4 regions of the Parviterribacter multiflagellatus genome follow, and region 2 is predicted to be linked to each of the others. Evidence: riboswitches for the same ligand, from Rfam matches in the RefSeq annotation. Region 2 holds a riboswitch; each other region holds the start of a gene.

Region 1 (5,032 bases), on a different contig from region 2:
GGCGCGCGTGCGCGAGGAGGCGCTCAAGCACGGCACGCGCGAGGGCATGCTGCGCGGCCTGAGCGTCACCGGCGGCGTGATCACGTCCGCCGGCATCGTGCTGGCCGGCACCTTCACGGTCCTCGGCGTGCTGCCGCTGACCTTCCTGACCGAGATCGGGTTCGTCGTCGCGTTCGGCGTCCTGCTGGACACCTTCGTCGTCCGCTCGATCCTCGTCCCGGCCCTGGTGTTCGACCTGGGCCCGAAGATCTGGTGGCCGTCGAAGCTCGCCCGCGAGGGCGCGCCCCCGCCCGATCCGGAGCGGGAGCGCGTAACGGCGTAGCGGGCGCTAGAGGACCGGCAGGTAGCGGTCGAGCTCCCACTGCGTGACCTGCACGCGGTAGTCCTCCCACTCCTGCCGCTTGATCTCGATGAAGCGGTTGAACATGTGCTCGCCGAGGGTGCGCAGGACGATCTCGGACTCAGCCGTGATCTCGACCGCCTCGCCGAGGGTCTCGGGGAGCTGCTCGATGCCGAGGCGGCGGCGGTCGTCAGGCGACAGGTGGTAGAGGTTCTTCTCCATCGGCTCGGGCAGCTCGTAGCCCTTCTCGATGCCCTCCAGCCCGGCCTGCAGCAGGACCGCGAACGTCAGGTACGGGTTGCACGCCGGGTCAGGGCAGCGCAGCTCCATGTGCGACGCGCGCGGGGGCACGCGGACGAGCGCTGAGCGGTTCCGCCGCGACCACGCCACGTACACCGGCGCCTCGAAGCCCGGCACGAGGCGCTTGTAGGAGTTGACCCACTGGGCGAAGATCGCGCTCAGCTCGCGCGCGTGGCGCAGCTGGCCGGCGATGAAGCCGCGCGCGACGTTGCTGAGCCCGTACGCGTCGCTCTCGTCGAGGAACGCGTCGCCCTCGCCGCGGATCAGGCCGAGGTGCGTGTGCATGCCGGAGCCGTTCTCGCCCTCGAGCGGCTTGGGCATGAACGTCGCGTGCCAGCCCTCCTTGACCGCGTACTCCTTGACCGTGATGCGGTAGGTCATCACGTCGTCGGCCATCTTCAGCGCCTCGTTGGCGGCGAGCGCGATCTCGTGCTGGCTCGGGCCGCCCTCGTGGTGCGACGTGTTCACGGGGATGCCGAGCTGCTCGAGCGCGAGGACGGTCTCGCGGCGCACGTCGGTGCCGGCGTCGAGCGTCGTCAGGTCGAAGTAGCCGCCCTCGTCGAGCGGCTGCGTCCCGTGCGCGTCGCGGAAGAGGAAGTACTCGGGCTCGACGCCGACGTTGAACTGGTCGAACCCGAGGCCGAGGAGCCGCTCGATCGCGCGGCGCAGCACGTGGCGCGGGTCGCCCTCGTACGGCGTGCCCTCGGGGGTGCGGATGTCGCAGATCATCCGCGCGACGCCCTGCTCGTCGGGCCGCCACGGCAGGACGGCGAACGTGGACGGGTCCGGCATGGCGATCATGTCCGACTCCTCGACCGGGTTGAAGCCGGTGATCGAGGAGCCGTCGAACGCGATGCCGTTGGCGAGCGCCTCGTCGAGGTGCTCGCGGCCGACGCCGAAGGACTTGAGCTGGCCGAGGATGTCCGTGAACCAGAAGCGGACGAAGCGGATGTTCCGCTCCTCGACGAGCGCCTTGACGTCGTCGGCGGTGCGCGGGCGATCGGGCGACATAGCGGCGGAGACTACGACGTGGCGGCGACGCCCCGTTTAGCCACGGGGCGAAGGATCTGGCCGCGCGTTGCGACAGTCGGTCTAGAAGCCCGCGGCGCCCGCGGTGCCCGGATCGGAGATCGCGGCGATGAGGATGAGCAGGAGCCCCATGAGGAACGCCCACATGGCGACCCGGTCGGGACGGCGCTCGAAGCGCTCGGCGGCGCCGCGCGCAGGGCGGCGGCGGCCGGAGCGGGTCGCGACGGCCGTCTCGGCCGGCGCGGTGAAGCCGTGGACGCGGTCGACCTGGCCGCGGATCTCGATCGTGCGGCGGCCGTTCTCGATGCGGTCGGCGCCCTTGGGCAGGAGCCGTGCGTCGTACTGGCCCTCGGCCCACTGCGGGACGTGCGAGAACGTCTGCTCCATCGAGCCGTCCCACAGGTCGTCGACCTGGCGCTCACGCTGCGCCTCGGCCTCACGCGCGGCCGCGCGGGCCTGCGCGTCGCCGCGGCGGGTGCGGAGGGTCTCCTCCGGCGCAGGGGCGGGAGCGATCGGGGGCGCCTCGCCGGACAGCTTCGCGAGGAACGCGGCGTCCTCGGCCTCGTGACGCGCCTGCGCGCTCTTGAGCCAGGTCTGCTGCTGGGCCTCGGCCCAGCGGGCTGCCCGCTCCTCCGGGGACTTGGGCTGCGCCCAGGGGTCCGCCGGCATCTCGAAGACCTCGTGCTCGAGCGTCGCGATCGCCGCGTCGTCGGCGCGCGCGCCGCGCTCGAAGCGCCGCTTGGGCGGCGGAGCGCCGTCCGCGCGCTCGTCGCGCGGGCGGAGATGCTGCACGTCAGCCCACCAGGGGGCAGCCGGGTCGCTCATGTCGGGGTCTTCGTCTCTTTCCTCGTGCCTACGGGGTTAGCTGACGGGCTCGCGCCGAAAGAGCAGCGCTACACCTCCCGAGGGAGACGATTCGCCCCAACAGATGGGTCCCCCGCTCCCTCCGGCTCGGACGCAAGGTGGCGTACGGGTCGGACGGACTCGGCGGTCGAACTGGCGGCAGCGTAGCAGTGGCTGAAACACCTGCAAAACGCCTTCTGCCCCAGAACCATCGGAGGATGCGGGGAGATCCTGCGTCTGCAACGGATCTTTCACGCCGTTCTCACACCTGTGCGTGACGAACCGCACGCGGAAGCTCCCGCGGGTCCACCACATGGAACGCGCCCGTCCGACGCGGCGGCGTCAGTCGGTCTCGCGCCCGGCGACGCGCGCGACGTACGCGGCCACGGCGTCGGCGTCCGCGCCGCTGACCAGCCCGGCCGGCATCTGGCCCTGGCCCCGCGCGCGGCCCTTCTCGATCGCGTCGATCACGAGCTCCTTGGGCGGACGCAGGGCGTCGAGGCTCGGGCCGACGCGCTGGACGGCGTTCGACGCGCCGAGCGTGTGGCACTGCACGCAGCTGCGGTTGAAGACCTGGCGGCCGTGCTCCTCGCGCGCGGTGAGCTTCACCGGGCCGGCCTCGTCCGAGCTGTCGGCGTCCGCGATGCCGACGACGACCGGGATCGCCGCGCCGCACAGCACGACGACGAGGCCGACGATGACGCCGAGCGCGCGCCGGCTCCCCCGCTTGCTGGAGTCGAGCACCGGCCCCTTCGACCCGCTGCGCATCGCGACGAACACGACGCCGAGGCCGACGACGAGGAAGAAGAGAACGAACACCAAGGTCCACACGGCGCGGGACGCTACAGCATCGTGGCGATGCGCACGAGACCTGCCGTCAGCGCGACCTCCCCTGCGCGAACGACATGACCGGCGGGGCGACCGCGCGGAAGTCGCCGCCGCCCGCGGCGATGCGCAGCTCCTCGTCCGGCTCCCCCTCGCCGATGGCGAGATCGAGCTCTCGCACCTCCGCCGCGAGCTTCCCCGGCGCCTCGAGCCCTTCGACCTTGCGGACGAGCACGTTGATGCTCCCGCCCGCGGACGCGAACCGCTCCAGCTTGCCCTCCGCGATCACCAGCGGCTCGGTCCGCACCGCGAGCCGGTCGCGCTCGTACACCGCGGGCGGCACGACGAGGTTGACCGTCCCGTGCTCGTCCTCCAGCAGCATGAACACGACGCCCTTCGCGGTGCCCGGCCGCTGGCGCGCGACGACGAGCCCGCCGATGCGCACCGGCTGGTCGTGCGGGAGCCGCTCCAGGTCGGCGCTCGACACGGTGCCCCGCGCGCCCAGCGCCGGCCGCAGCAGCCCCATCGGGTGGCGGTGGACGCTCACGCCGGTGGTGGCGTAGTCGGCGACCATCTCGTCCCAGTGGTCGAGCCGCCGCAGCCGCGGCGCCTTCGGCAGCGCGAGCGGCAGCGCCAGCTGCACCGTCCCGTTCTGCGCCTTGCGCCCCGGCGTCGCGGTGCCGAGCGACCACAGCGCCGCCCGCCGGTCCCCCGCCAGCGGGTCGCACGCGCCCGACCACGCGAGCGTCTCCAGCGCCGCGCGGCCCGTGCCCGCGCGCGAGGCGAGGTCCTCCAGGGAGCGGAACGGGCCGCCCTCCTCGCGTGCCTTCACGATCGCCTCGACCTCGTCCTTGCGCACCCCCAGCACGTAGCCGAGCCCGATCCGGACAGCACCAGCGCCGTCGGGATCCTCCAGCGTGCAGTTCACCGCGCTGTACCGGATGTCGGGCGGGCGGATCTCGATCCCCCGCCGCTGCGCCTCGTGGATGAGCGCGTCGGAGGGGTAGAAGCCCATCGGCTGCTCGTCGAGCAGCGCGCACAGGAACTCGAGCGGCTTGTGCACGCGCAGCCACGCCGACTGGTAGGCGAGCAGGCCGAACGCCGCGCCGTGCGCCTTGGGGAAGCCGAAGCCCGAGAAGCCGACGACCATCTCCCACACGCGCTGGGCCAGCTCGGGGGTCACGTCGGGGTGCACGCGCTGCGCGCCGGTGACGAACCGCTCGTGGTGCTCCATGATCGCCGCCTCCGAGCGCTTGCGGCTCATCGCGCGGCGCAGCCCCTCGGCGTCTCCCGGCGAGAAGCCCGCGAACGCCTGCGCGACCTCGATCACCTGGTCCTGGAAGATGATCGCGCCGAGCGTCTCCTTCAGCACCGGCTCCAGCGACGGGTGGTCGTAGGGCACCTCGTACGCCGGGTCCTCGCGGAGCTTCTGGCGCCGCGCGATGTACGGGTTCACCGCGCCGCCCTGGATCGGCCCGGGCCGCACGATCGCGACCTGGATCGTGATCTCCTCCAGCGTCTCGGGGCGGGTCCGCTTGAGCGACGCGATCTGCGCGCGGCTCTCGATCTGGAAGACGCCGGTCGTGTCGCCCTCCTGGATCGACGCGAACGTCGCGGGGTCGTCGTACGGGATGCGCGAGAGGTCGATCGTCTCCCCCGTGCGCGCGGCGATGAGGTCGACGCACCGCTCGACCG
Region 2 (5,032 bases):
CCGAGGAGGGCGTCGGCGCCGGCCAGGAGCTGATCCTCACCGCGAGGTCGCGCGGCGCGCTGCGCTTCTCGCCCCAGGGCGGCGCCGCGGGCCGGCGCACGATCCAGGGCACGCTGGTGACGAGCGGCCTGCCCGCCGAGCCCAAGGTCGTCGGCCGCTACACCGCGCCGCCGCCCGCGGCGCCCGACCGGCCGCGGGAGCTGCGCATCGAGCGCGGCGAGGGCCAGGTCGTCGCGCACTGGCGCTCGCTCACCGGCATCCGCCCCGCGGACTGGCAGCTCGAGGCGCGCGTCAACGGCACCCGCCGCCAGGTCTACGTCGCCGCGGGCAAGCGCCGCCGCATCATCGTCCCGGACGTCACCGCGGGCGACACCGTGCGCGTCTCGCTCGTCGGCCGCACCGCGTCCGGCACCGAGGGCAAGGCCGCGACGGCGACGCTCGCGGCGGGGATGCGCTGGTCGGACGGCCGCGGCGCCCGGCTCGGCACCGCGCAGCCGCGCGCGGTGCAGGTCAAGCGGCTCGCCAACGGGCAGACGCGCATCACGTGGCGCACCGGCGGGGCGTTCGTCGAGCGCTTCGCGGTGCGGGTCACGGCGGGCGGCAAGACGCTCGACCTCGCCGCGCCCGGCCACGTGCGCGCGCTGCGCGTCGACGACCTGCCGGAGGACGAGCGGGTCACCGTGACGATCCGCGCCTCCCGCTACGGCGGCGCCGGCTGGTCCCCGGCGGCGACGGGGCGGCTGGCGGAGTAGGGCCGGCAGGTGGCGGGAAGCCCCCTTCCATGGAGGCTTCCCCCACCCGCCCGCTCGCGGTCGTCACCGGCGCGTCGAGCGGCATCGGCTTCGAGCTCGCCAAGCAGTTCGCCACCAACGGCTTCGACCTGATCGTCGCGGCGGAGGACGCCGAGCTCACGCGCGCGGCGCAGGAGATCGAGGAGCTCGGCGCGCGCGTCGACGCGCTGCAGGTCGACCTCGCGACCGACGACGGCGTGGACGAGCTGTACGGGCGCATCCAGGCCGACGGCCGGCCGCTCGACGCGATCGCCCTCAACGCCGGCATCGGCTCCGGCGGACGCTTCGCCGAGACGCCGCTCGAGCGGGAGCTGCAGCTCGTCGACCTCAACGTCCGCAGCGTGGTCCACCTCGCCAAGCACGTCGTCGGCGACATGGTCGTCCGCGGGCAGGGCCGCATCCTGATCACCTCCTCGATCGCCGCGACCATGCCGGGGTCGTTCCAAGCGGTCTACAACGCGTCCAAGTCGTTCGTGCAGTCGTTCGCGCTCGCGCTGCGGCACGAGCTCAAGGACACCGGCGTCACCGTCACCTCGCTGCAGCCGGGTCCGACCGACACGGAGTTCTTCGAGCGCGCCGACCTGGAGGACACGCGGATCGGCACCGGCCCGAAGGACGACCCGGCCGACGTGGCCCGCGACGGCTTCGAGGCGCTCATGAACGGCGACGAGCGCGTCGTCTCGGCGTCGCTGCAGACCAAGCTGCAGGGTCGCGGCTCGCGCTTCCTGCCCGACAGCGCCAAGGCGGCGCTGCACGGCAAGATGGCCGAGCCAGGCTCCGGGAAGAAGGACTAGCGGGCGGAGGCGCCGCCGGAGGCGGCCGCGGCCGGGGCGGCCGTCTTCGAGGCCGCGGTGACGGTCGTGCCCGCGCTCGCCCACGACTTCAGCATCGGCAGCGGGTCGATCGGCTCGCCGCCCTCGTACCAGCCGGGCGCGGTCCAGAACTCGAAGTGCAGGTGGCAGGCGCTGGCGCGGCCGGTCTGCCCGACGACGCCGATCGGCTGGCCCGCGAGGACCGGCTCGCCCTTCTGCAGCGGCGACGGCTCCTGCAGGTGCATGTACGCCTGGCTGGTCCCGTCCGCGGCCTGGATGACGATGTAGTTGCCGGCGTTCGACTGGAACTTGTTCATCTGCACCGTGCCGCCGAGCGCCGCGACGAGCGGGGTGCCGCAGTCGGCGAGCACGTCCTGGCCCTGATGGCCGCGGCCGCCGCCGAAGGTGTTGACGAACGTGCCGAAATCGTGCTCGCCCTGCACCGGGAAGATGCCGCTGCCGGCCGCCGGGAGCGACGCGGGCGTGACCACCGCGCGTGCCTTGCGGGTCGGGAGCACCTTGAGCGACGGGCCGGTGAAGCCGCCGGTCGCCGCGATGATGCGGATCGGGCCGCTCTTCGCGGACGTCGGCACCTTGACGATGACGCGGTGCGGGCTCTTCTCGGTCGGCGTCGCGCGGCGGTCGTCCCGCGCGCCCTTGCCGCCGAGGAAGACGACGCTGCGCGTCGCCGCGAGGCCCTCGCCGCTCAGCCGCAGCACGTGCCCGCGCGGGCACGACGTGGCGTCGCCGGTGCCGCACTTGAGCGCCGCGACCGCCGGCTCCTCGTACGCCGCGCCGCCGCCGGTCGCCACCTGGTCCGCCTGGGCAGCGGCCGGGAGGGCCACCAGCGCGGTCAGCAGGCTCAGCGCCGCCAGCGCGAGTGCGCGGCAGCCACGGGCACGGTGTGTCGTCTCGTAGGAAGTCACAACTGGTTGGGTGCCTACGAGGTGAGCTGACGGGCTCGCGCAGTGCGCTACGACCTCTTGCGAAGTCGATTCGCCCCATACGACTGGGTCCCCCGTTCACCCCCGGCGGACCAGGAGTGATTCGGCGGCCGGAACAGTAGCGACTCTGTGCGACATAACAAGTCAGCAGCGCGCCCCGACGCTGTCGCGACACGCACGAGGGGCGCCTCGCGGCCGTGGACGGCCCCCGGCTCCTCGCCGATCCGGACAAGGATCGGCTTCGAAACCGTGTGCCGTCCACGACCACGATGCGGGCCTCGTGCGCGCCACGCCGTAGCGCCGGAGCGCGCTGCTGCCTCCGTCGGTGGCGGGCCCCGTCTCTCGTCAGCGGCGAAGCGCCTGATACCGGCGGATCGAGAGCGGCAGGAAGACCGCGATCAGGACGAGCGGCCAGGCGATCGCGAGGAGGAGCGCGTGGTCGGCCGCCCAGGACGTCCCCTCCCACCCGGGGTTGCCGAAGAGGTCGCGGACCGCCGCCGCGGTGGAGGAGAGCGGGTTCCACTCCGCGAGCGTCCCGAGCACCGCCGGCATCGAGTCGGGGGAGACGAAGACGCTGGAGAGGAAGCCGATCGGCCAGACGAGGATCTGGATCGCGACGACGGCCTCGGGCGAGCCCGCGACGAGGCCGAGGTAGACGCCGATCCACACGAACGCGAGGCGCAGCAGCAGGAGGAGGCCGAGCGCGGCGACCGCGTTCCCCAGCCCCTCGTGCCAGCGCCAGCCGAGCGCGAGGCCCGCCAGCAGCAGGACCAGGAGGCCGGCGAGCGACTGCAGCAGGTCGGCGGCCGCCCGCCCCGCGACCACCGCCGACGGTGCGATCGGCATCGAGCGGAACCGGTCGGTCACGCCCTTCGACGCGTCGGTGACGATCGCGATCATCGTCGCCTCCACGCCGAACGCGACGCCCAGCGCGAGCATGCCCGGGAGCAGCAGCTCGTCGTAGTCCGCGCCCGGCGGCACCTCCATCTGGCCGCCGAACAGCGCGCCGAAGAGGAAGAGCGTCAGCACCGGGAAGAGCAGCGTCACGGCGACCGCGCCGGGCTGCCGCGCCCACTGCCAGGCGGCCCGCAGCGTCATCGTGCGCGCGTCGAGGATCGTCCAACGGGTCATGCGGCCACCCCTCCGGTCAGGCTCAGGAACACCTCGTCGAGCGTCGGCCGGCGCAGCGCGACGTCCTCGGGCACGACACCCGCGTCATCGAGCCCGCGGACGGCGCCGGTCAGCGCCGCCACGCCGTCGCCGGCGCGGACGGGCACGCTGATCCGGCGCGCGTCCTCGTCGACCTCCGGCGGCCCGGAGCCCACTCGCGCGAGCGCCTCGCGGGCGCGCGCCACCTCGCCGTCCTCGCGCACCACGACGTCGATCCGGTCGCCGCCGAGCCGCGCCTTGAGCTCCGCCGGCGTGCCCTCCGCGACGCTCCGCCCGTGGTCGATCAGCGCGATGCGGTCCGCGAGCTGGTCGGCCTCCTCCAGGTACTGCGTCGTCAGCAGCACGCTCGTGCCGCCGTCGACCAGCGCCCGGATCGCCGCCCAGACCTCGCTGCGCGAGCGCGGGTCCAGCCCCGTCGTCGGCTCGTCGAGGAAGAGCACCTCGGGCGCGAGGATCAACGACGCGGCGAGGTCGAGCCGCCGCCGCATGCCGCCGCTGAACTTGGACACCGGCCGCTTGCCGGTGTCGGTCAGGCCGAACTGCTCCAGCAGCTCGTCCGCCCGCCGCGCCGCCTCCGCGCCGCTCAGGTGGAAGAGCCGGCCGAAGAGGAGCAGGTTCTGGCGCCCGCTCAGCGCCTCGTCGAGCGCGGCCTGCTGGCCCACGAGCCCGAGCCGCTCGCGCGCCTTCACCGGGTCGCGCGCGACGTCGATCCCCGCGACCTCCGCCCGGCCGCCGTCGGCGTCGAGCAGCGTGGCGAGGATCCGCACCGCCGTGGTCTTCCCGGCGCCGTTCGGGCCGAGCAGCCCCTGCACCGTCCCGGGCGTGACCTCGAGGTCGAGGCCGGCCAGCGCCTCGTGCTCCCCGAACCGCTTCCGCAGTCCCTCCGCGACGACCGCAGGCGTCGTCCGTTGCATGCCGATCCCCTTTAGATTCGCTGGCGGCGCGCGCCCTCCGCGCGCCTTGCCGTACGCAATACCGTACAACATACGGAAATACATGGCCCCTGAGTTCACCGGCACCGGCGACCCCGCGAAGACGCTCGCGCTGCTCTGGCGTGGGCGCACGCCTGCGCCAGCGGGCGAGGCCCGGCCCAAGCGCGGTCGTAAGTCGTCACTGACCGCTGACCAGATCGTCGCCGCGGCGATCGAGGTGGCCGATGCGGAGGGGCTCGGCGCGCTCGCGATGCGGCGCGTGGCCGAGCAGCTCGGGGTCGGGACGATGTCGCTCTACACGCACGTCCCGGGCAAGCCGGAGCTGCTCGACCTCATGTGCGACGCGGCGCTCGCGGAGGTCCGCGGCCCGGCGGACGTGGAGG
Region 3 (5,032 bases), on a different contig from region 2:
GTTGCGGTAGTTCTTCGCGATCGAGACGACGAGGCGGAGGTTCGACTCGACCATCTTCTGCTTCGCGTCCAGGTCGCCGCGCTCGATGCGCTTCGCCAGGTCGACCTCCTCCTGCGCGGTGAGGAGGCGGACCTTGCCGATGTCCTTCAGGAAGAGCTGAAGGGAGTCGGTCGTCATGTCGGGGCGGAAGATGTCCGCCGCCTTGGACTTGCGGCCCCGGCGCTTGTCCGGGGCGCGCTCGACGGCGTTGGCCGCCGCGGTCGCGGGATCGATCTCCTCGACGAGCTCGATCTCCGAACCCTCGAAGAAGGTGTGGAGCTCCTCGACGTCGGACTCGTCGAGGTCGAGCTCGGATACGGCCTTGGTGATCTCGGCGAACGTCAGTACGCCGACCTCCTGGCCCCGCGCCAGAAGGTTCTTGACCTCTTCGAGTTCCTGGAGTTCTACGACTGACATGAAGTTCCGTTTCCGCCGGACGGGTCCAGCACGTGGTTCCTCGCGAGGGTCCAGTTCTCCGTCACGAGCAGGGATACCCGCTCGCCACGGAAAGTTGGCTGCCTCAGTCTAGGCACTTTCGCGGCTTGGTCAACGCACTTGACGGCGGCGGGGCCGTCTCCCTGCAACCTGCGACAGAATGATCAGCCGATGGCTGATGATCCTCAGCGCGAGGTCCTCTCAAGCCTGCCACGGTCCCGCCCGGTCCGCCGCAGTACCAAGCGCTCCGGGTCGACCGCCGAGGCAGCCGACGCGGTGAAGGCCGCGGCGAGCGAGAGCACCGGCGCCACCACCGACAAGCCCGCGCCCGCGAAGAAGCCGGCGACGGCGAAGAAGCCCGCGGCGGCGAAGAAGCCGGCAGCGGCGAAGAAGCCTGCGGCCGCGAAGAAGCCGGCAGCGGCGAAGAAGCCCGCGACCGCGGCGAAGACGCCGGCGGCGGCTGCGGCGAAGCCCGCGGCGGCGAAGCCGAAGGCGGCTGCGGCGGCCAAGCCCGCTCCGGCCGCGAAGGCGGCGGCCAAGCCGACGGCGAAGGCCCCGGCCAAGGCGGGCGCCACCGCGAAGTCCGCCGCGGCAGCCAAGCCGGCCGCAGCGAAGAAGCCCGCGGCCGCGAAGGCCGCCGCGCCGCGCACGCCGGGCCCGAAGCAGGGCGCGACCAAGGCCGCGAAGGCCGCGGCCGCCGGCACCGCACCCGCCGCCAAGAAGCCCGCCGCGCGCAAGCCGGCGGCCAAGAAGGCGCCCGCGCGCGCGACGCGCCCGAAGCTCGAGGCGGTCCCGCCCGCCAACGGCGCCGTGGCCGACGCGCCGCCGCCGCGCGCGCCGGAGGCCACGACCCCGCCCGCCGGGTGGGCGTCGACGGAGCCCACGGGCGGCCACGGCGGCGGCGGCCCGGTCGACACCGTCACGACCGCCGTGAAGGCGGCCGGCGAGGTCGCGCAGATCGGCGTGGCCGTCGGCAAGCAGGCCGTCAAGGGCCTGCTCTCGCGCATCCCCAAGCCGTAGCGCTCGCTGCTCTTCCACCCGCGCGCGCGAGCGACGCGCGCGGGTGGGAGGTGCGCTACGCTCCCGCGGTCGCCGAGTCTCGCGGTCTCCGGATCGTGGGAGCGGGGGAACCACTTGCGCCGCCGGACCACCACCGGTGCGACGGCGCTGGGGCGAATCGACCTCGTGAGAGGTCGTAGCGCATCGCGCGAGCCCGTCAGCTCACCCCGTAGGCGCGTTCCACATATGCCGCCGATCCTTCGAAGCACTCCGCTGCTCGCTGCCGCCGCGTTCGCGCTTGCCGGCACGCTGACCACGCCCGCGTCCGCACAGCTCGCGGCGCCGACCGGCGGCGCCGAGGCCGCCTCGCCCGCCAAGCCCGGCCTCACCGTCGCCCCCGGCGCGCTCGTCGCCCGCACCGTCGCGATCCGCGGGAAGGTCGACGCGACCGACGCCGGGCGCGCCGTCCGCGTCGAGCGCCAGCTCGCCGACGCCACCTGGGCCCAGATCGCCAGCGCCGTCGTCGGCGCGGACGGCACCTTCAAGGCGCTGTGGAAGACGGACGCCCCGGGCCGCGTCGCCCTGCGCGCGATCGTCGACCGCGGCACGGCCGACGGCTCGGTCGTCGCCACCGCGGCCGCCGCGCCGCTGACGGCGCAACTCACGGTCTTCACCGGCTCGGTCTCCAGCTGGTACGGCCCCGGCTTCTTCGGCCGCCGCACCGCCTGCGGCCAGCGCCTGCGCCGCACCACGGTGGGCGTCGCGCACAAGACGCTCCCGTGCGGCACGCGCGTCGACGTCTACTACAAGGGCAAGACCCTGAACGTCCCGGTCATCGACCGCGGCCCGTTCAAGAAGGGCCGCGACTGGGACCTCACGCAGGCCGCCGCCGAGCGGCTCGGCGTCACGGCCACCGTCCGCGTCGGCGTGCTGTCGCCGATCCCGATCCCGGACGAGGCGCCCGACCCCGACGCGCCCGCCGGGACGACCGCCGCGCGCTAGCGGGGCGGGCCCGAGACCCGCACGCCCGCGGCGCGGGCGGCGAAGAGGGCCTCCTCCGCGAGGCCCTCGAGGACCTCGGGGGCGTCGGAGTCGGCCGGGCAGGCCGTGACGCCGACGCAGAGCTGGAGCGGGGCCCCGCGGTGCGGCTCGACCTCGCCGACCGCCGCCGCGATGCGGTGCGCGAGCGCGCGGCCCTCGTCGGTGTCGGTGTCGGGCGCGGTGAGCCAGTAGCGCCCGGGCATCTCGCGTACGAGCGCGTCGGCGGGACGCAGCTGCGCGACGATCGCGCCCTCGGCCTGCTCCAGCGCGCGCGCCGCGTCGCCGTCCTCGTCGGCGGCGACGAGCCGCTCCGCGTCGGCGACCTCCAGGCAGAGCACGGCGAACGGCAGCCCGTCGGCCGTGTGGCGCTCCAGGCGGCGGACGATGGCCGCGCGCCACGGGGACAGCTGGGTGGCGAACGCGCTGCCGTCCTCGACGCCGTGGTGGAGGCGGCGGATGCGCGGCTCGTCGACCGGCGGCGTGTCGGCCCGCAGCCGCTCCGCGGCGGCGTCGAAGGGGTCGAGGTCCTCGTCGTCGTCGAACGCGAGCGAGCGCAGCCGCTGGGCAGCCTCGGCGAGCGGGTCCGTGGCGGTCGCCGCCTCGCGCAGCGCGGACTCGATCCGGGCGAGCACGTCGCCGGTGCGCGGGGGCCGGTGCTCCACCGGCTCCACCTCGACCTGCGCGGTGGCGGGTGCGGGCGCCGGTGGCTCCTCACGTACTGGCGCGGCGGGCGGCGGAGGAGCCGGGGGCGCCGCGGCGGCAGGCGCCGGCTGGTGCGGGAAGGGCGGGAGATCGACCTCGCCGCCGAGGTCCTCGACGTACACGCCGGGGTGCGGGTCGTCCGCCTCCCCGCCCGGCCGCGCGTCCCCCGCGGGCGCGGCAGGCTCGTCGTCGGCCCCGCGCAGCACCGCGGCGAGCGGCCCACGGTCGCCCGGGCGCGCGGGCCCGAGCGGGTGCGGCGACTCCAGCGTCGCCGCCGACACGGTGGCGATGACCGTCGCGAGGCGGTCGGCCAGCTCCCCCACCTGCGCGGGCACGGGCCGGTCGAGCGCGCCGAGCACCGCCGCCCATACGACCGAGCGCAGCGCGTCCAGCGCCGCGACCGCGTCGAGCGGCGCGGGCGCGGCGGCGAGGTGCCCCGCGCCGGCGGCCAGGGGCGCCAGCGCACCGCCGGGCTCCAGGTCGTCGAGCGCCGCGTCGCTCGCCAGCGCGGCTGCGAGCGCGGCGCAGAGGCGCGGCGCGTCGTCGGCGAAACGCGGCCCCGGCAGCCGCGCGGCGCGCTCCAGCGGCGCGAGCGCGACGAGCTCCACGAGCCAGGCCTTGGCCACCTCCGCCCCGTCAAGGGCAGGCGCGTCGGCGACGGGCCGCGCGCGCCTGCGGCCGAGGGTGGAAGTGGGCATAGGGACAGGTGCATACCGGTCGCGTCGGACGACACCACACCGCAACGCCGCAAATTGGGCGAAGAAGCGCAGAGACGCCTGCCGACTCAGCCGCGTGCCACGATGCGGTACCGACATGGCCCCCCTGCTCTCGATCGACGACGCGCGCGCCGCGGTCCTCGACGCCGTCACGCCGCTCGATCCCGAGACGATCTCGATCGCCGACGCGCTCGGCCGGGTGCTCGCGGAGGAGCTCGTCGCCGGCGGTGACGTCCCGCCGTTCGCGAACTCCGCGATGGACGGCTACCTCGTCCTCGCCGGGCCCGCCGGCCGCACGGTCAAGGTCGTCGGCGAGTCGCGCGCCGGCCATCCCGCGACCACCGCGCCCGCGGAGGGCGAGGCGATCCGCATCTCGACCGGCGCGTTCGTGCCCGACGCGGGCGAGGCGGTGATCCCCGTCGAGCAGGTGACCGTCCACGACGGCGGCGACACCATCACGCTGCACGCTGACGTCCCGTTCGGCCAGCACATCCGCCACCCGGGCGAGGACGTCAAGGAGGGCGCGCTGCTGCTCGCGCCCGGCACGGTCTTCGGCCCGGCGGAGGTCGGCGCCGCCGTGATCGCCGGGCGCGCGCACCTGCGCGCGGCGCGCCAGCCGCGCGTCTCGATCGTCGCGACCGGCGACGAGCTCGTCCCGCCCGGCCGCCCGCTTCGCCCGGGTCAGATCCACGAGTCCAACGGCATGACGCTCGGCGCGCTCGCGCAGCAGGCCGGCGCCGACGTCCTCGTGCGCGCGCACGTGAAGGACACGCCGACCGCGACCCGCAGCGCGCTCGAGCACGCGCTCGCCAAGTCGGACGTCGTGATCGCGTCGGGCGGCGTGTCGGTCGGCCCGCACGACCACGTCAAGGGCGCGCTGACCGACCTGGGCGTGAGCGAGCGCTTCTGGCGCGTCGCGCTGCGGCCCGGCAAGCCGACCTGGTTCGGCACCCGCGACCACACGCTCGTCTTCGGCCTGCCCGGCAACCCGGTCAGCGCGATGGTCACGTTCCTGCTCTTCGTCCGCCCAGCGCTGGCCAAGCTCCAGGGCGCGGACCCCGGGCGCACGCGCGTGAAGGCGCGGCTCACCGAGCCGCTCC
Region 4 (5,032 bases), on a different contig from region 2:
GTGCGTGTTCGCGATCGACACCGAGCTGCTCGGCCACTGGTGGTACGAGGGCCCGGCGTGGCTCGCGGCCGTGGTGGAGGAGTGCCGCGCGCAGGGCCTCGAGCTCGTGCACCTCGACGACGCGCTGTCGGCGTGCGAGCCGGTCGACGCGCCGGAGGACGGGCTCCCCGTCACGTCGTGGGGCCGCGGGCGCGACCTGCGGACGTGGTCGTCGCCGGCCGTCGCGGACCTCGCGGCGGCGGCCCGCGACGCGGAGCTGCGCGCGGTCTCCCACGCCGACGAGCTGTCCCCGGCCGCGGTGCGCGAGCTGCTCGCACTCCAGTCGTCCGACTGGGCCTTCGTGGTGAGCGAGGACGTCGCCGCGCCCTACGGCCGCGAGCGCGCGGCGGGGCACAAGGCGGCGCTCGACGCGGGCGGCGGGGACGGCCCGCGCTCCCTCGCGCCGGACGCGACCGCCGCGCCGCTGCTCGATCCCTGAGCCGGGCTAGAGCCCGCCCATCCGGTCGCGGGGCCAGTACCGGTAGACGGCCTTCCCGACCACCGCGTCCTCGGGCACCGGGCCCCAGAACCGGCTGTCGTCCGACTGGCCGCGGTGGTCGCCGAGCAGGTAGAGGTGGCCGTCGGGGACGGTGATCTCGGCGGGGTAGTCGCAGACGTCCGGCACGGCGCACGGGCGGACGTAGGGCTCGTCGACCGGCGTGCCGTTGCGGATCACGCGGCCGTCGCGGAGCCCGACCCGGTCGCCGCCGACGGCGACGATCCGCTTGATGAAGTTGATCTCGCTCGTCGGGCCGTGGGGCTTCGGGCACAGCTCCTTCTCGGAGACCGGGACCCCGCACTGGGGCCCTTCGAACCCCGCGGCGCCCGCGGGCGGGTGGAAGACGACGATGTCGCCCACGCCGACGTCCTGGCCCTTGCGGACGAGGACGCGGTCGTCCACCTCCAGCGTCGGGAGCATGCTCTCCGCCGGCAGCCGGTACGGCTTGTACGCGGCCTGGAGGTACACGGCGCCGGCCGTCGCGATCGCGCCCAGGACGATGAGCCCGCCGCCCACCTTCCGGTGACGGCTGAGCACGACCACGAGGATGCCCGCGGCGAGGAGCGCGGACGCGGGGAAGAGCGCCAGGAGCACGACCGACCCGGTACCCCCGCCCGGGCCGGTGAAACGTGGCGCGGACGCGCTAGGCGGCGTCCTGGAGCGCGCGGCCCTCGGGGATGCCGCTGAGGCGCTCCAGCGCGGTCATCTCGACGATGCGCGCGCGGTTGGCGGTGATGCCGAGCTGCTTGCCGATCGCCGGGAGCGTGTGCGCCTGCTCGCCGGCGAGGCCGTAGCGGAGCTGCAGCACGCGGCGCTCGAGCGTCGACAGGCAGTCCAGCGCATCGGAGACCGCGCGCTCGCGCATCGTCTCCTCGGCGCGGACCTCGGGCTGCTCGGCGTTGTCGTCGGCGATGAGGTGGCCGAGCTCGGTGTCCTCCTCGTCGCCGACGGCGGCGTTGAGGGAGACCGGGGTGCGCGAGGCGCGCTTGAGGTCCTCGACGACCTGGACCTCGAAGCCCAGGTGCTCGGCGATCTCCTCCGGCTGCGCGTCGCGGCCCAGCTTGAGGGAGAGGTCGCGCTCGGCGCGGGTGATCTTGTTGACCTGGTCGACGACGTGGACGGGCAGGCGCACCGTGCGGCCCTTGTCGGCGATCGCGCGGGCGATCGACTGGCGGATCCACCACGTCGCGTAGGTCGAGAACTTGAAGCCCTTGCGGTAGTCGAACTTCTCGGCCGCGCGGACGAGGCCGAGCGTCCCCTCCTGGATGAGGTCCAGGAACGACAGCGCCCCGTCGCCCTCGCGGTCGCGCCGGTAGCGCTTGGCGACGTGCACCACGAGGCGCAGGTTCGCCTCGATCATGTGCTCCTTCGCGTCGAGGTCGCCGCGCTCGATGCGCTTGGCCAGCTCGATCTCCTGCTTGGCGTTGAGCAGCGGGACCTTGCCGATGGCCTCGAGGAAGGCCTGCAGGCTGTCAGAGGGATCAGGGAGGGGGTTCGGGCTCATCGTGACGGGGAGCTTCCTCTCGGACCCTAAGCGGGTCCTGAAGCGAACGTTCAGCTTTCGTTAGGACTGCCGATCACCTCGGTTAACAGCCTGTCCGTCCGAGAGTTCCGTAGGATCTTGGACTTGAACATCGCCGAGTCCGGTGTGCCACGGCATGCCGGAGCGGGGGACCCACTTGGGGTCGGTGCCGTTGCCGCGGCCCGGTCCTTGGGGCGAATCGCCGAGTGCACCTCGGTGTAGCGCACGTCCAGCGCGAGCCCGTCAGCTCACCTCGTAGGCGCCGTGACGACCGGAGGAACACCCCATCGTGAAGACGAACGAGGAGCCGCTGCACGCGTCCGCGTGCGACACCCGCGACCTCGCAGACCCAACCCACGCCCGTCGCTCCCTGCGCGCATCGGTGGAGCGGCGCCTGCGTCGCAACCGCCGCGAGCGCGTCGTCGGTGGCGGGCGCCGGGCGGTGCTGATCGCCGGCAGCGTGCTCGCGCTGGGCGCCGTCGGCGCCGCCGCGCAGGAGACCGTCGGCGGGACGTCGGCCGACGACCAGGCAGCAGCCACCGCACCCGCGCCCGCGCAGACCGCGACCAGCGGCGCCGGCTACGACGTGAAGGCGCTGCAGCGCAAGCTCGGCGTGAAGGCCGACGGCCACGTCGGCCCGCAGACGCGCCGCGCGATCAAGCGCTTCCAGCGGCGCAACGGCCTGACGCCGGACGGCATCGTGGGCCCCGCCACGCTCGAGGCGCTCGACCTGCCGACGGCCACCGAGGCGTCCGCGTCCGGCTCCGGCTCCGGCGACGTCGAGGCGCCCACCGCCCTGCTCGCCAAGATCGCCCAGTGCGAGTCCGGCGGCGACCCGACCGCGGTCTCGCCCGACGGCCGCTACCGCGGCAAGTACCAGTTCCTCCGCTCGACCTGGAAGCAGCTCGGCGGCACCGGCGACCCCGCCAAGGCTCCCGAGGCCGAGCAGGACCGCCTCGCCCTCGAGCTCCTGGAGACCCAGGGCCCGGGCGCCTGGCCGGTCTGCTCGAAGGTCTGATCCGCGTCGCGCGTGCGGCCTACCGCCGCACGCGCACGAGGTCGACGACGAACACGAGGGTCTCGTTCGGCTTGACCGCCGGTTCGGAGCCCTGCTCGCCGTAGGCGAGGGCGGGAGGGACGATCACCCTGCGTCGCCCGCCCTCGCGCATGCCGGCGAGCCCTTCGTCCCAGCCGGGGATGACGACGCCGGCGCCGAGCTCGAACGTGAACGGGCCGCGGCCGTAGCTCGCGTCCTTCTCCTTGCCGTCCGACCAGGTGACCATCGCGTAGTGGACGACGAGCTCGTCGCCCGCGCGCGCCTTGCGGCCCTTGCCCTTCTTGAGGTCGAGGACGTCGAGCTGCGCCGGCGGCGTGCCGGCGACGACGATCACGGGCCGGCTCTTGGGTGGCCGGTCGGCGACGGCGGGAGCGGCGGCCAACAGCGTGGCGAGGACCGCGGCGACGACGAGGAGGATGCGCGACATGTGCTGTGCATACCCGCGGGGTGTGCGACGACACCACCTTGGTGTGGTGGGCGGGCGACCGCAGCGGTGCGATCGTGGTCGTGTGCCCACCTCCCGCCTCCGCCCGCTGACCCTCGCCGCCGCGCTCGTGGCGCTTGCCGCGCCGGCCCCGGCGCTCGCGGTCGACCACTCCGCCGACTACCTCGACCCGCTCACGCCGCCGGACACCACGCCCGCCGCGATCGACGGGGCGCCGACCGAGCCGCTGCTGGTCAAGGGCGAGCGGCTCAAGCGCGGGCAGACGCTCCTGCCGGTGCGCGTCAGCGGGCCGGCGCACTCGGGCATCCGCCTGCGGCTCACGTGCCCGGCCGGCGCGAAGATCCGGGGCTACGGCTACGACGGGCCGGACGGGATGGCGGTGAACGGGCGCCCGCTGCTCGACCGGCGCACGGTGCGCCCGAAGGTCCAGGCCGCGTACGACGTCAACGAGGACGGCCGCTTCACCGGGCTCGTCCTCGCGCTCTGCGACTAGAACCCGTCGACCACGACGCGGCACCCGGCCACGTCGGGGTCGTGCGGGGTGAACTCGACGAGCCGCGCGCCCGGGTCGAGCGCCGCCACCATCCCGGCGCTGAGGCCGCGGTGGAGCGTGCAGACGAGCGGCTGGTTCTCCCGCACCGCGTCGCGGTAGGGGCAGACGCCGAGCGTGTACGTGCAGCAGCCGCCGTCCAGCGCGAGCTCGGGCGCGAACCCGAGCGCCGAGAGCGCCGCGTGCATCGTCTCCGCCGGCTCGTGGGCGTCGTCGGTGCCGGACATGAGGTCCACGCCGATCTCGCGGCCCCGCCGCTCCACCCCGTCGAGCCCCTCGTCGGCGCCGCCGACCGCACGCCCGAGCCAGCGCGCCAGCTCGCGGTACTCGTGCTCGCCCGGCAGCGCGTCCGGTGCGACCGCGTACTCCTCCGGTGGCCGCCCCGGCGCCCCGCCCGCCGCGCGCTCGCGTACGACGAGCCCGGCGGCCTCGAGCTTCTTCAGGTGGATGCGGACGCCGTTCGGATGGAGCCCGGTCGCGCACGCGAGCTCGTCGACCGGAGCCGGGCGGCGCAGCTCCCGCAGCAGCGCGAACAGCCGTGCGCGGGTCGGCTGGGCCAGCGCGTCCGGGTCCATGTGCGCGATTCTACATCCGCGTTGTAAGAACCACTATTCTCACAGCCCGAGTGTGAATTCCCGCTTGGAGACCCCATGGCCTACGTGATCAACCAGCCGTGCATCGGCACCAAGGACGCCTCGTGCACCGAGGTCTGCCCCGTCGACTGCATCCACCCGACGCCCGACGAGGCCGACTGGGACCAGCACGAGCAGCTCTACATCGACCCGGAGGAGTGCATCGACTGCGACGCGTGCGTCGAGGCGTGCCCGGTCGACGCGATCACGGCCGAGGACCAGGTGCCGGACGAGTGGCAGAAGTTCATCGCCATCAACCGGGAGTACTTCGCGACCAAGTGAGCACGG

What was found. A riboswitch is a leader RNA that binds a small molecule or an ion and turns the genes downstream of it on or off. The one in region 2 is predicted to bind cyclic di-AMP.
Region 1: another riboswitch for cyclic di-AMP. It lies ahead of AC1UE5_RS02015 (hypothetical protein); the one in region 2 lies ahead of AC1UE5_RS14885 (M23 family metallopeptidase).
Region 3: another riboswitch for cyclic di-AMP. It lies ahead of AC1UE5_RS10780 (septal ring lytic transglycosylase RlpA family protein); the one in region 2 lies ahead of AC1UE5_RS14885 (M23 family metallopeptidase).
Region 4: another riboswitch for cyclic di-AMP. It lies ahead of AC1UE5_RS10965 (transglycosylase family protein); the one in region 2 lies ahead of AC1UE5_RS14885 (M23 family metallopeptidase).

The regions. Positions count from the first base shown of each region.
Region 1 covers NZ_JBXPIZ010000001.1:449,813-454,844, reverse strand. The annotation lists gene AC1UE5_RS02025 (MMPL family transporter) at 1-322, shown strand, start outside; gene AC1UE5_RS02020 (glutamine synthetase family protein) at 329-1,651, opposite strand; gene AC1UE5_RS02015 (hypothetical protein) at 1,733-2,461, opposite strand; cyclic di-AMP (ydaO/yuaA leader) riboswitch at 2,504-2,639, opposite strand; gene AC1UE5_RS02010 (c-type cytochrome) at 2,855-3,343, opposite strand; gene AC1UE5_RS02005 (DNA polymerase III subunit alpha) at 3,390-5,032, opposite strand, start outside.
Region 2 covers NZ_JBXPIZ010000006.1:271,014-276,045, reverse strand. The annotation lists gene AC1UE5_RS14895 (PKD domain-containing protein) at 1-752, shown strand, start outside; gene AC1UE5_RS14890 (SDR family NAD(P)-dependent oxidoreductase) at 782-1,585, shown strand; gene AC1UE5_RS14885 (M23 family metallopeptidase) at 1,582-2,529, opposite strand; cyclic di-AMP (ydaO/yuaA leader) riboswitch at 2,525-2,666, opposite strand; gene AC1UE5_RS14880 (ABC transporter permease) at 2,893-3,678, opposite strand; gene AC1UE5_RS14875 (ATP-binding cassette domain-containing protein) at 3,675-4,631, opposite strand; gene AC1UE5_RS14870 (TetR/AcrR family transcriptional regulator) at 4,714-5,032, shown strand, end outside.
Region 3 covers NZ_JBXPIZ010000004.1:283,194-288,225, reverse strand. The annotation lists gene AC1UE5_RS10790 (sigma-70 family RNA polymerase sigma factor) at 1-456, opposite strand, end outside; gene AC1UE5_RS10785 (hypothetical protein) at 646-1,494, shown strand; cyclic di-AMP (ydaO/yuaA leader) riboswitch at 1,565-1,709, shown strand; gene AC1UE5_RS10780 (septal ring lytic transglycosylase RlpA family protein) at 1,720-2,475, shown strand; gene AC1UE5_RS10775 (hypothetical protein) at 2,472-3,914, opposite strand; gene AC1UE5_RS10770 (molybdopterin molybdotransferase MoeA) at 4,030-5,032, shown strand, end outside.
Region 4 covers NZ_JBXPIZ010000004.1:318,813-323,844, forward strand. The annotation lists gene AC1UE5_RS10950 (1,4-alpha-glucan branching protein domain-containing protein) at 1-478, shown strand, start outside; gene lepB (signal peptidase I) at 485-1,132, opposite strand; gene AC1UE5_RS10960 (sigma-70 family RNA polymerase sigma factor) at 1,182-2,042, opposite strand; cyclic di-AMP (ydaO/yuaA leader) riboswitch at 2,164-2,339, shown strand; gene AC1UE5_RS10965 (transglycosylase family protein) at 2,350-3,078, shown strand; gene AC1UE5_RS10970 (FKBP-type peptidyl-prolyl cis-trans isomerase) at 3,098-3,544, opposite strand; gene AC1UE5_RS10975 (hypothetical protein) at 3,627-4,055, shown strand; gene AC1UE5_RS10980 (helix-turn-helix transcriptional regulator) at 4,052-4,687, opposite strand; gene AC1UE5_RS10985 (4Fe-4S dicluster domain-containing protein) at 4,763-5,026, shown strand.